One region of the Sodalis sp. RH22 genome, then DNA from elsewhere that is predicted to be linked to it. Evidence: predicted binding sites of a transcription regulator. Region 1 holds the regulator's gene; each other region holds the start of a gene.
What was found. The regulator PurR, encoded in region 1, represses purine synthesis genes. The targets are predictions, from matches to a motif close to CANGCAAACGTTTGCNTG.

Region 1 (3,277 bases):
GCCGCTCACACTCCCACCAGCCATCCATGTAACTCTCGCCCAATCCCAAAGATCCATCCTGCAATACGCGCTTAAAAAATCCCGGATTCTTGATTCGGATATCAAATGGTCTTGAACCATTGAGTTCAATACCGGCTTCAGAGAGCAATTCATGGACGATACGGTACCAATCATTATCATGAAAGCTCAGGTCTTCAACGCACGAGGAACTCATAGCTTCTCCATCACCTTTCTTCTGCAGTGCCCCGTCAGGAAAAGCACTCACCATGCCTGCGGGCTTTATAAGAATCCACGGTTATCCGTGGTGTCTGAAGTATCACCATCAACAGAGGAATATAAAGTAAACCTTAGACTGCGACTTAGCCGGGCGCTTTATAAAAGGGTGATGTCATGTTGGAAAACACGACATACTTTTATACAAATTTATTAGACAACTCGTTATAATTGTTAACGATATTGAGTATAAGCCTGCATTTTAATTTAGACAATAGCTAACGCGCTAATGTATTTCCCATTATAACTTAATGATTTCTCGCTGAAACAATAACTCTTTGCACAGAGATCATTATATGAAAAATCTTGTGTCCGAGGCGGACGGCGCTTTACATAGCAACAGACCCTGGAGGCGCCAGCCCGTTGCCCGGGCCTGGCGCGTGGCCTTAAGCGGGGAAGGGACCGTCTGCGACCGAACGGCGTTCAATCAGCGACGGATGGACTTCGATGGTTTTGGCGTTCTCGCGTTTGCTGGTAATCCTATCGAGCAGCATGGTAAGCGCCGCCTCGCCCAAATCCTCTTTAGGCTGATGGATGGTGGTCAGCGCCGGGCTGAAAAAGCACGAATTGCGCACGTTGTCGTAGCCGATGATAGAAATATCCTCAGGTACGCTCAGGCCCATTTCATTAATGGCGCACAGTGCGCCCATGGCCATAATGTCGCCGCCGCAGAAGACCGCGGTGGGACGCGGCGTTTGCGCCAGGATTTGTTTCATCGCCAGGTAGCCGGATTCAGGCTCGAAATTGCCTTGCACAATCCAGCGGTCGTTTAACGGGATGCCGGCCTCCGCCATGGCATGCAGATAGCCGCGGTGGCGGCCGCCGCCGGTGTTGCGCGCCAGCTGTCCGGGAATGGCGCCGATGGCGCGATGGCCGCGTTTAAGCAAATATTGCGTCGCCATATAACCGCCGGCAAAGGCGTTATCGATAATGGTGTCGGTAAAATCACGGCGGGCCTCACCCCAATCCATGACCACCATGGGGATATGCTGATATTCCTCAAGCATATCCAGCAGCGTTTCGGGATACTCGGCGCACATCACCAGCAGGCCGTCGACGCGCTTTTGCGCCAGCATCGCCAGATAGGCGCGCTGTTTTTCGAGATCATTGTGCGAATTGCACAATATCAGGGTATAACCGCGAGCAAAGCAATGGTGCTCAATCGCCTCGATAATTTCGGCGAAATAGGGCGCCTCGCTGGTGCTGGCGAGCAGGCCGATGGACTTGGTGCGATTGACCTTCAGGCTGCGCGCCACGGCGCTGGGTGAATAATGCAGTTGTTTAATGGCGTCCAGCACGGCAATTTGAGTGTCTTGCGCAACAAAACGGGTTTTATTGATCACATGCGAAACGGTGGTTGTCGATACATTAGCGCGTTTTGCCACATCTTTAATGGTTGCCATGCCTTTGATACTCCCGTACGCCCTGGCTGGAATAATGTCTGTCGAAGGCGCAAGCACTTTCCGACGCTGTGGAATTAACCGTTAATTTTCGTTCATCCCGCGCCAAAGTGAAAGTGTTAAATGTGGCGGCTACAGGTTGGGAGCAAGCTTTTTCATCGCTGTTATGGCAAACTGACGATAACTGCTCTGCGGGCCGGTGGATAAGGCCGGCGCCCTGGTTTACGTTAAGGAGATAGAATGGACAGCGATTTAAAAATGTCGTTACTGACCACGGTGTTCTCGCTGCTGGTGATTATTGTCTTCAGCTTTACCGCCGTCATGAACTGACACCCTCTCGGTTCAGATATAAAAAAGAGGAGCCTTGGCTCCTCTTTTTTTTCCGGCGCGCCTTCAGCGGATATTTTTCGGCGTGACCACCCGGCGGGCGCCCACGTAATGATCCTGCCAATAATCCTCACTCAGATAGCTGATACGGATATCGCTGCCGGTGCGGGGCGACTGGATAAAGCGACCATTGCCAAGATAGACGCCGACGTGATCCGCCGCGCCGCGATTGGAAATATGGAAAAAGACCAGGTCGCCGCTTTCCAGCTCGTCTTTCTTAACCGGCGCTGCGTCGCGCAGGTGGTACATTTCGTTGGCTGTGCGCGGCATATGGATGCGTACCACATCCTTGTAGGCATAATAAATCAGGCCGCTGCAGTCAAAGCCGGTATTAGGCGACATGCCGCCCCAACGGTAAGGCTTGCCCATTTGGGAGAGGAGTTTATTCATGGCGGTAAGCTTGGCGGTCTGGTAGCGTTTCTTATGGCTCTCGCTCATCTTTATCGGCTGATCGTTGGCCACCAGTTCTACCGCCGCCTGATCTTTTATCATCCGGTGCCGGCCGTAACCTTTTTTATAGCCTTTTTTCGGCGGAGTGAAGGAGGCTATTTTTTTCGTCGCCGTGGTTTTTGATGCCTTGGCAAGAGGGGAGGTTTTGCTTTTCTTCGCGCCGGTTTTCGCCACCGCGGGTTCCAAAGGCCGTTTCACGCCGGCTTTTTCATGCGCCGGTTCCGGCGATTTTTTAATGCTGGCTTTTTCACTGACGGCGGGCGCGCTGGCGACAGGTTTGCTTTTCTTGGCTATTTTTACCGGTTTGCGTTTGCGCCGGTCGCCGGTTTTTGCCGCCGCTGCCTGGGATTTGCGCTGATCGGCATTGACGCCGGCGCTCGGCGCGGCATGTGCCAGGTTCAAAAACAACTGGGTAAAAAGCAACACAAAAAGCGTAAAGCATAAACGCATGATAAACGCTATCCTTATGTGGCCCAAAATAGGGGGTTATCAACACCTCACAGGAATTTAAGCTATTTACCTCGTCATTGCATCATCAATTCACTACTTATTGTGTATAAACGTGAATAAGTTCGATTTTGCTGCATTTAACAGCGTTCAGCGGCGCTTTATTCAACATATTTTGAGGGTGTGCACCGAATGTTTCAGCCCGTTTTGTTCGGCGGCAGGGGGTAAAAGCCGCTACAGTGATAGTATTGCCTGTCCTACGTGGGCGGGCCGGGAGTGAATTGACGCGCCTTTACCGCGCGGGCCGGCAAAAAAACGTT
Region 2 (3,277 bases), 2.7 Mb from region 1:
GCTGCTGGCCCATAATCTCAGTATGCTGGCGGTGCGGGCTGGGGTACGCAAGGAGCTGGCGCTGGCGCTGACCGCCGATCATCATCTCAAGCAGCAATTCCTCGGCCGGCTGCCTTTCGCGCCCACCGGCGCCCAGCAACGGGTGGCGACGGAAATCGAGAGCGACCTGGCTCTACCCGTGCCGATGATGCGTCTGGTGCAGGGCGACGTCGGCTCGGGTAAAACCCTGGTGGCGGCCCTGGCGGCGCTGCGAGCCATTGCCCAGGGCAAGCAGGTGGCCTTGATGGCGCCCACCGAACTGCTGGCCGAGCAGCATGCGCAAACGTTTCGCAACTGGTTTGAGCCATTGGGCATTGAGGTGGGCTGGCTGGCTGGCAAACAAAAAGGCAAGGCGCGTATTGCCCAGCAAGATGCCATCGCCGCCGGCAGGGTGGCGATGGTGGTGGGTACCCATGCCATTTTCCAGGAACAGGTGCAATTCTCGGGGCTGGCGCTGGTGATTATCGACGAGCAGCACCGCTTTGGCGTGCATCAGCGCCTGGCATTATGGGAGAAGGGCCTGGCGCAGGGGTTCCATCCCCACCAGCTCATCATGACCGCCACCCCCATCCCGCGCACGCTCGCCATGACCGCCTACGCCGATCTGGATACCTCGGTTATCGATGAGCTGCCCCCCGGCCGCACGCCCGTGACCACGGTGGCCATTCCCGACACCCGGCGCGAAGATGTCATCCAGCGGGTGCGCCAAGCCTGCTTACAGGAGCAGCGCCAGGCCTATTGGGTCTGCACCATCATCGAGGAATCCGATCTGCTGGAAGCCCAGGCGGCGCAGGCCACCTGGGAGGGGCTCGCCGCCGCCCTGCCGGAACTGACCGTCGGGATGGTGCATGGGCGCATGAAATCACTGGAAAAACAGCAGATTATGCAGGCATTCAAGGCCGGTGAGGTTCACTTGCTGGTGGCGACCACCGTTATTGAGGTTGGCGTCGATGTGCCCAACGCCAGCCTGATGATTATCGAGAACCCGGAACGCCTGGGACTGGCGCAGCTGCATCAGCTGCGCGGCCGCGTGGGACGCGGCGCGGTGGCCTCGCACTGTGTGCTGCTCTATAAATCGCCCCTGAGCAAAACCGCGCAGCGGCGTCTACAGGTGCTGCGGGATACCAACGACGGTTTTATCATCGCGCAACAAGATCTGGAGATCCGCGGCCCCGGGGAATTGCTGGGCACGCGCCAGACCGGCAACGCGGAATTCAAAGTGGCCGATCTGCTGCGCGACCAGGCCATGATCCCGGAAGTCCAGCGGCTGGCGCGCCATATCCACCAACACTATCCCGCCGCCGCCCAGGCGCTGATTGAGCGCTGGATGCCGGAGCGCGTGCGCTATACCAACGCCTGAGCCATAAGTATTCCCTCTTGTTCCCTCCCGCCGGCATCGGCACCCGGGGCGCCGGCCTGAAATCTGCGCCGGCATTGACCTATATCAACCGGCGCGGGCGCAGGTCGCGAGCAATCGTTTGCTTTTAAAAACAGGATGATTAAAATGCCTCCTTTGCCGCCCAGGAATGTTTCCCCCCATGACCATGCCAGCCACTGACGTTGATGACGCGCCGATTCCCGTTGCCAAAAGCGAGCTGATTTATCACCTCGACGATCGTCCGCCGCTGGCGGAAACCCTGTTTGCCGCCTGCCAGCATCTGCTGGCCATGTTTGTCGCCGTGATTACGCCCGGCCTGTTAATCTGCCAGGCGCTGGGGCTCCCGGCGCAGGACACGCAGCATATTATCAGCATGTCGCTGTTTGCCTCCGGCCTGGCCTCACTGCTGCAAATCAAGACCTGGGGACCGGTGGGATCGGGCCTGCTGTCCATCCAGGGCACCAGCTTTAACTTTGTCACGCCGCTTATCATGGGCGGCCTGGCGCTGAAAAACGGCGGCGCCGATGTGCCCACGATGATGGCGGCCCTGTTCGGCACGCTGATGGTGGCGTCCTGCACGGAAATTTTATTATCCCGCGTGCTGCACCTGGCCCGGCGCATCATTACGCCGCTGGTATCGGGTATCGTGGTGATGATTATCGGCATTTCCCTGATCCAGGTCGGCCTGACTTCCATCGGCGGCGGTTTCGCCGCCATGGGCGATCATACCTTCGGCGCGCCGAAAAACCTGATGCTGGCGGGCGTGGTGCTGCTGGTCATCATCCTGCTCAATCGTCAGCGCAATCCCTATCTGCGGGTCGCCTCGCTGGTGATCGCCATGGCGGTGGGCTATCTGGCGGCCTGGATGATGGGCATGTTGCCGCAGACCGCTCCCGCGCCGGCGCAATCCATAATCATGGTGCCGACCCCGCTGTATTACGGCCTGGGTTTTGACTGGGATCTGCTTATCCCGCTGATGCTGGTATTTATGGTCACTTCGCTGGAGACCATCGGCGATATTACCGCCACCTCCGACGTCTCGGAACAGCCGGTACGCGGCCCCATCTATATGCGGCGCCTGAAAGGCGGCGTGCTGGCCAACGGCCTGAATTCAATGCTGTCGGCCGTGTTCAACACTTTCCCAAACTCCTGTTTCGGTCAAAATAACGGCGTCATCCAACTGACCGGCGTCGCCAGCCGCTATGTCGGCTTTGTGGTGTCGCTGATGCTGATTGCGCTGGGGCTGTTTCCGGTGGTCAGCGGCTTTGTACAGCATATTCCCGAGCCGGTGCTGGGCGGCGCGACTATCGTCATGTTCGGCACCATCGCCGCGTCCGGCGTACGTATCGTATCCCGTGAACGGCTTAATCGCCGCGCCATTATGATTATCGCCCTATCGTTGGCGGTAGGGCTGGGCGTGTCGCAGCAGCCGCTGATTTTGCAGTTCGCGCCGCAGTGGCTGAAGACCCTGATGTCCTCCGGCATTGCCGCCGGCGGCATTACCGCCATCATCTTGAATTTATTGTTCCCGCCGGAACATAATTAATTAGTTAGCTATCATTTTTTTGCGGTCGCCGTATCAATACGGCGGCTTTTTTTTGTCTGAAGCACATTGGCTATTGAGAAGCCCCGTTAATTACGGCATAAACTGGGTAACCTTTATGACAGCGATGGATTTGAGCAATGAAATTTATTGGGAAACTCTTATTATCAATACTTTTGATAGTGCTATTGATAATTATCCTGATCTACGTGTTGCTGCAAACCACCTGGGGCGCCGGCTGGGTTAGCCGGTTAGTCACCCAGCATACCGGCTACCAATTATCGTTTAATAAGATCACCCACAACTGGTCCGATCCG
Region 3 (3,277 bases), 390 kb from region 1:
GTGAATATCCTGCGCCAGGCGCGCCGGGTCCAGCGGCTGGGCGATGGCGTCCTGGACCAGATGCTCCACATCCTCGCCCAGTCCCAACTGCTGCAGGTTGTCCCGAATGGCCCGTTGCTCATGGTCGTCGATGTGGCCGTCGGCCTTGGCGGCAAAGACCAGGGCCGTCACCAGCCGCTGCGTGCGACGGTCGATGGGAGTAGGAGGCTGGGTAAACTGCGCATCGTGCTGATGGGTTTCGCGCACGCGTTTTTTATATTGGTCCCACAGCACCGCGCCTATCGCGGCGCCGCCGCCGATAAACAGGGCGTTCTTGCCCACCGCGCCCATCATCTTGCGTGACGATTTATTGGCCACCAGCAGGCCGGCCAGCCCGCCAAGCGCTCCGGGCGCCAGCAGGCCCGCCAGGTTGCCGCCCTGATCCCCCGGCCCGCCCTTTTGCTGGACCAGGGTCTGGATTTTCTGCAGCCACTGATTCATTGCCGTTCCCCTTTAGGTGGTGTATGCCGGACGGTGCCCGGCGCCACATGTCCTAACCTAGCGGATTTTGTGTCAAGTTGTTAAAAGGGTTTGCAAAGATAGCGGGGCCGCCGATGTCCGGACGCGCATTTCACGCCGCGCGTCCGGCAGGGAGTGTTATTGCTGGAGGGAATAACTTATTTCACCTTTTTCACAATCAAGGTTCACAGCATAGGCGCGATCGGCGGTTTGCCCGCGAATTTTCAGCGGCGCCTGCCAGTTGTCGCCGTTGCCGGTGATATCCTCGGGGTTGACCTGCGCGACAATGGTGTCGCCGCCCAGGGCCTTTTTATCGTCGTCGGTGTGGGGAAAGCGATTCTGGGTGTAGTCCTGTTTAATCAGTTCCGCCACCTGGGGGGCGTTGAGATCGGGACAGGCCGCAACCTTATAGGTTTTCCCGGGCTGGCTTTTTTTGGCCGGTTCCTTCGCCGCCGGCGTTTTATTATCGGCGGCGGCCGGCGCGGCTTCCGCCTTGGCCTTCTCAGCCGGGGCCTTTTTAGCCGGCGCCGGTTTATCGGCGGCCGGAGGCTCCTCCGGCTGTTTTTTAACCGGGGCGGCGGCCGGCGGCGTTGCCGGGGCCGGCGCGGCGTCATTAGCCGGCGGTGTCTGTGCCGGAGCGGCGTTATTCGCCGGCGCCGGGGCGGCGGTGCCCTGTTGGGTATTCTGCGTCTGTCCGGCGGGCTGCTGAGTGGTGGACGCGCCTTCCGTGGACGTTTGCGAGGCGGCGGCCTGCCCAGCCGCCTGCGGTGTTTGATCTTCCGCGGCCGCGAGTGACGGCAGCAACATGCCGATGACGATGACGCCTAACAGGCCGATTCCCGTTTTATGCATAAAACCTCCACTTGTTCTGATTATCCGTTCTCAAGGTATTGAATGATAATAGCCGGTTAAAATTACGTTGAGAACGGGAATTATACGAACTATAACAAAAGCCGGGCGTTTTTGGCGGCGTCCAGGCCGATTCCCACGTCCTGCTCTCCCCTCATCGTACCGGCGCTGCTGCACGCGCAATCGTTTTCGTTTATACTGCGCGCAATTTTTATCAGGTCAGGGGAAAGCGGATGTTAATCATAGGCACGGCGTTACGTCCCGGCGCCACGCGGGTCATGCTGCTGGGCAGCGGTGAACTGGGCAAAGAGGTGGCGATTGAGTGTCAACGGCTTGGCGTCGAGGTGATTGCCGTCGATCGTTATGCGAACGCCCCGGCGATGCATGTCGCCCATCGCGCGCACGTCATCAATATGCTGGACGGCGATGCGCTCAGGGCGGTGATTGAACTGGAACGGCCCGATTTTATCGTGCCGGAAATCGAAGCCATCGCCACCGACATGCTGGTAGCCCTTGAACATGAGGGCCATCATGTTGTGCCCTGCGCGCAGGCCACGCGCCTGACCATGAACCGCGAGGGCATCCGCCGCCTGGCGGCGGAAACGCTGGGCCTGCCCACTTCCGCCTACCGTTTTGCCGCCGACCGCGCCGGGCTGGACCAGGCGGTATCGGCAATCGGATATCCTTTGATTATCAAACCGGTGATGAGTTCGTCGGGTAAAGGCCAGAGCCTGGTACGCGCGGCCGCCGGCCTGGACGCGGCCTGGAACTATGCGCAGCAGGGCGGCCGCGCCGGCGGCGGCAAGGTGATTGTCGAGGGCCTGGTCCCCTTTGATTTTGAAATTACCCTGCTTACCGTCAGCGCCGTCGATGGTATCCATTTCTGCGATCCCATCGGTCATCGCCAGGAGGACGGCGATTACCGGGAATCCTGGCAGCCGCAGCACATGAGCGCGGTGGCGTTGCAACGGGCGCGGGATATCGCACAACAGGTCGTGACCGCCCTGGGCGGCCGCGGATTGTTCGGCGTTGAGCTGTTTGTGCGCGGCGACGAGGTGATATTCAGCGAAGTGTCGCCGCGTCCGCATGATACCGGCATGGTGACCCTTATCTCCCAGGATCTGTCCGAATTCGCCCTGCATGTGCGCGCCTTCCTCGGCCTGCCCGTCGGCGCGATCCGCCAGTACGGCCCGGCGGCGTCGGCGGTTATCCTGCCGGAGCTGACCAGCAGCGACGTGCGTTTCAGCGGCCTGGAGCAGGCGCTGAAAGCGCAAACGCAGATCAGGCTGTTCGGCAAGCCGGAAATCGGCGGCAAGCGCCGTCTTGGCGTGGCCCTGGCCATGGCGCAGACGGTGGAAGAGGCGGTAAAGGATGCCAAAGCCTGTGCCGCGGCGGTCAAGGTCAGCGGCTGATGCGCCAGGCCTGAACCAAAAAAAAGCTCCTCTTGCGAAGGAGCCCTTATTACCTGCCTGAATGGCGGGAGCGGATGCGCGCCGGCTTAAAGCTTGGCGCCGGCCACCGCTTCTTTAGCCAGTTCGGTGATGCGCGCATAATCGCCCGCTTCCAGCGCATCGTTAGGCACCAGCCAGGAACCGCCGATACACAGCACGCTTTTCAGCGCCAGGTAATCACGGTAGTTCTTCGGTGAAATGCCGCCGGTGGGGCAGAAACGCACCTGCGAGAACGGACCGGCAATCGCTTGCAGCGCCTTGACGCCGCCGTTGGCCTCGGCCGGGAAAAATTTGAACTCGCGCAGGCCGTAATCCATACCGAGCATCAGTTCGGAAACAGTGGCGATACCCGGGATCAGCGGAATGGTACCCGCGACGGCCGCTTTCAGCAAGGGTTCGGTCAGGCCAGGGCTGATGGCGAACTGCGCGCCGGCAGCGGTCACTTCCGCCAACTGCTCGACATTGGTCACGGTGCCCGC

Region 2: a site for PurR is predicted at 1,507-1,524, ahead of ACL2XN_RS17415 (nucleobase:cation symporter-2 family protein). Genes of this name have one in related genera too.
Region 3: a site for PurR is predicted at 1,524-1,541, ahead of purT (formate-dependent phosphoribosylglycinamide formyltransferase). Genes of this name have one in related genera too.

What each region holds. Positions count from the first base shown of each region.
Region 1 covers NZ_CP178731.1:1,102,580-1,105,856, forward strand. Annotated here, with positions in the region: gene cfa (cyclopropane fatty acyl phospholipid synthase) at 1-214, opposite strand, end outside; gene purR (HTH-type transcriptional repressor PurR) at 660-1,676, opposite strand; gene ACL2XN_RS05040 (YnhF family membrane protein) at 1,914-2,003, shown strand; gene ACL2XN_RS05045 (NlpC/P60 family protein) at 2,067-2,960, opposite strand.
Region 2 covers NZ_CP178731.1:3,834,109-3,837,385, forward strand. Annotated here, with positions in the region: gene recG (ATP-dependent DNA helicase RecG) at 1-1,399, shown strand, start outside; gene ACL2XN_RS17415 (nucleobase:cation symporter-2 family protein) at 1,584-2,963, shown strand; gene ACL2XN_RS17420 (AsmA family protein) at 3,101-3,277, shown strand, end outside.
Region 3 covers NZ_CP178731.1:1,492,909-1,496,185, forward strand. Annotated here, with positions in the region: gene ACL2XN_RS06770 (tellurite resistance TerB family protein) at 1-480, opposite strand, end outside; gene ACL2XN_RS06775 (YebF family protein) at 637-1,350, opposite strand; gene purT (formate-dependent phosphoribosylglycinamide formyltransferase) at 1,581-2,759, shown strand; gene ACL2XN_RS06785 (bifunctional 4-hydroxy-2-oxoglutarate aldolase/2-dehydro-3-deoxy-phosphogluconate aldolase) at 2,846-3,277, opposite strand, start outside.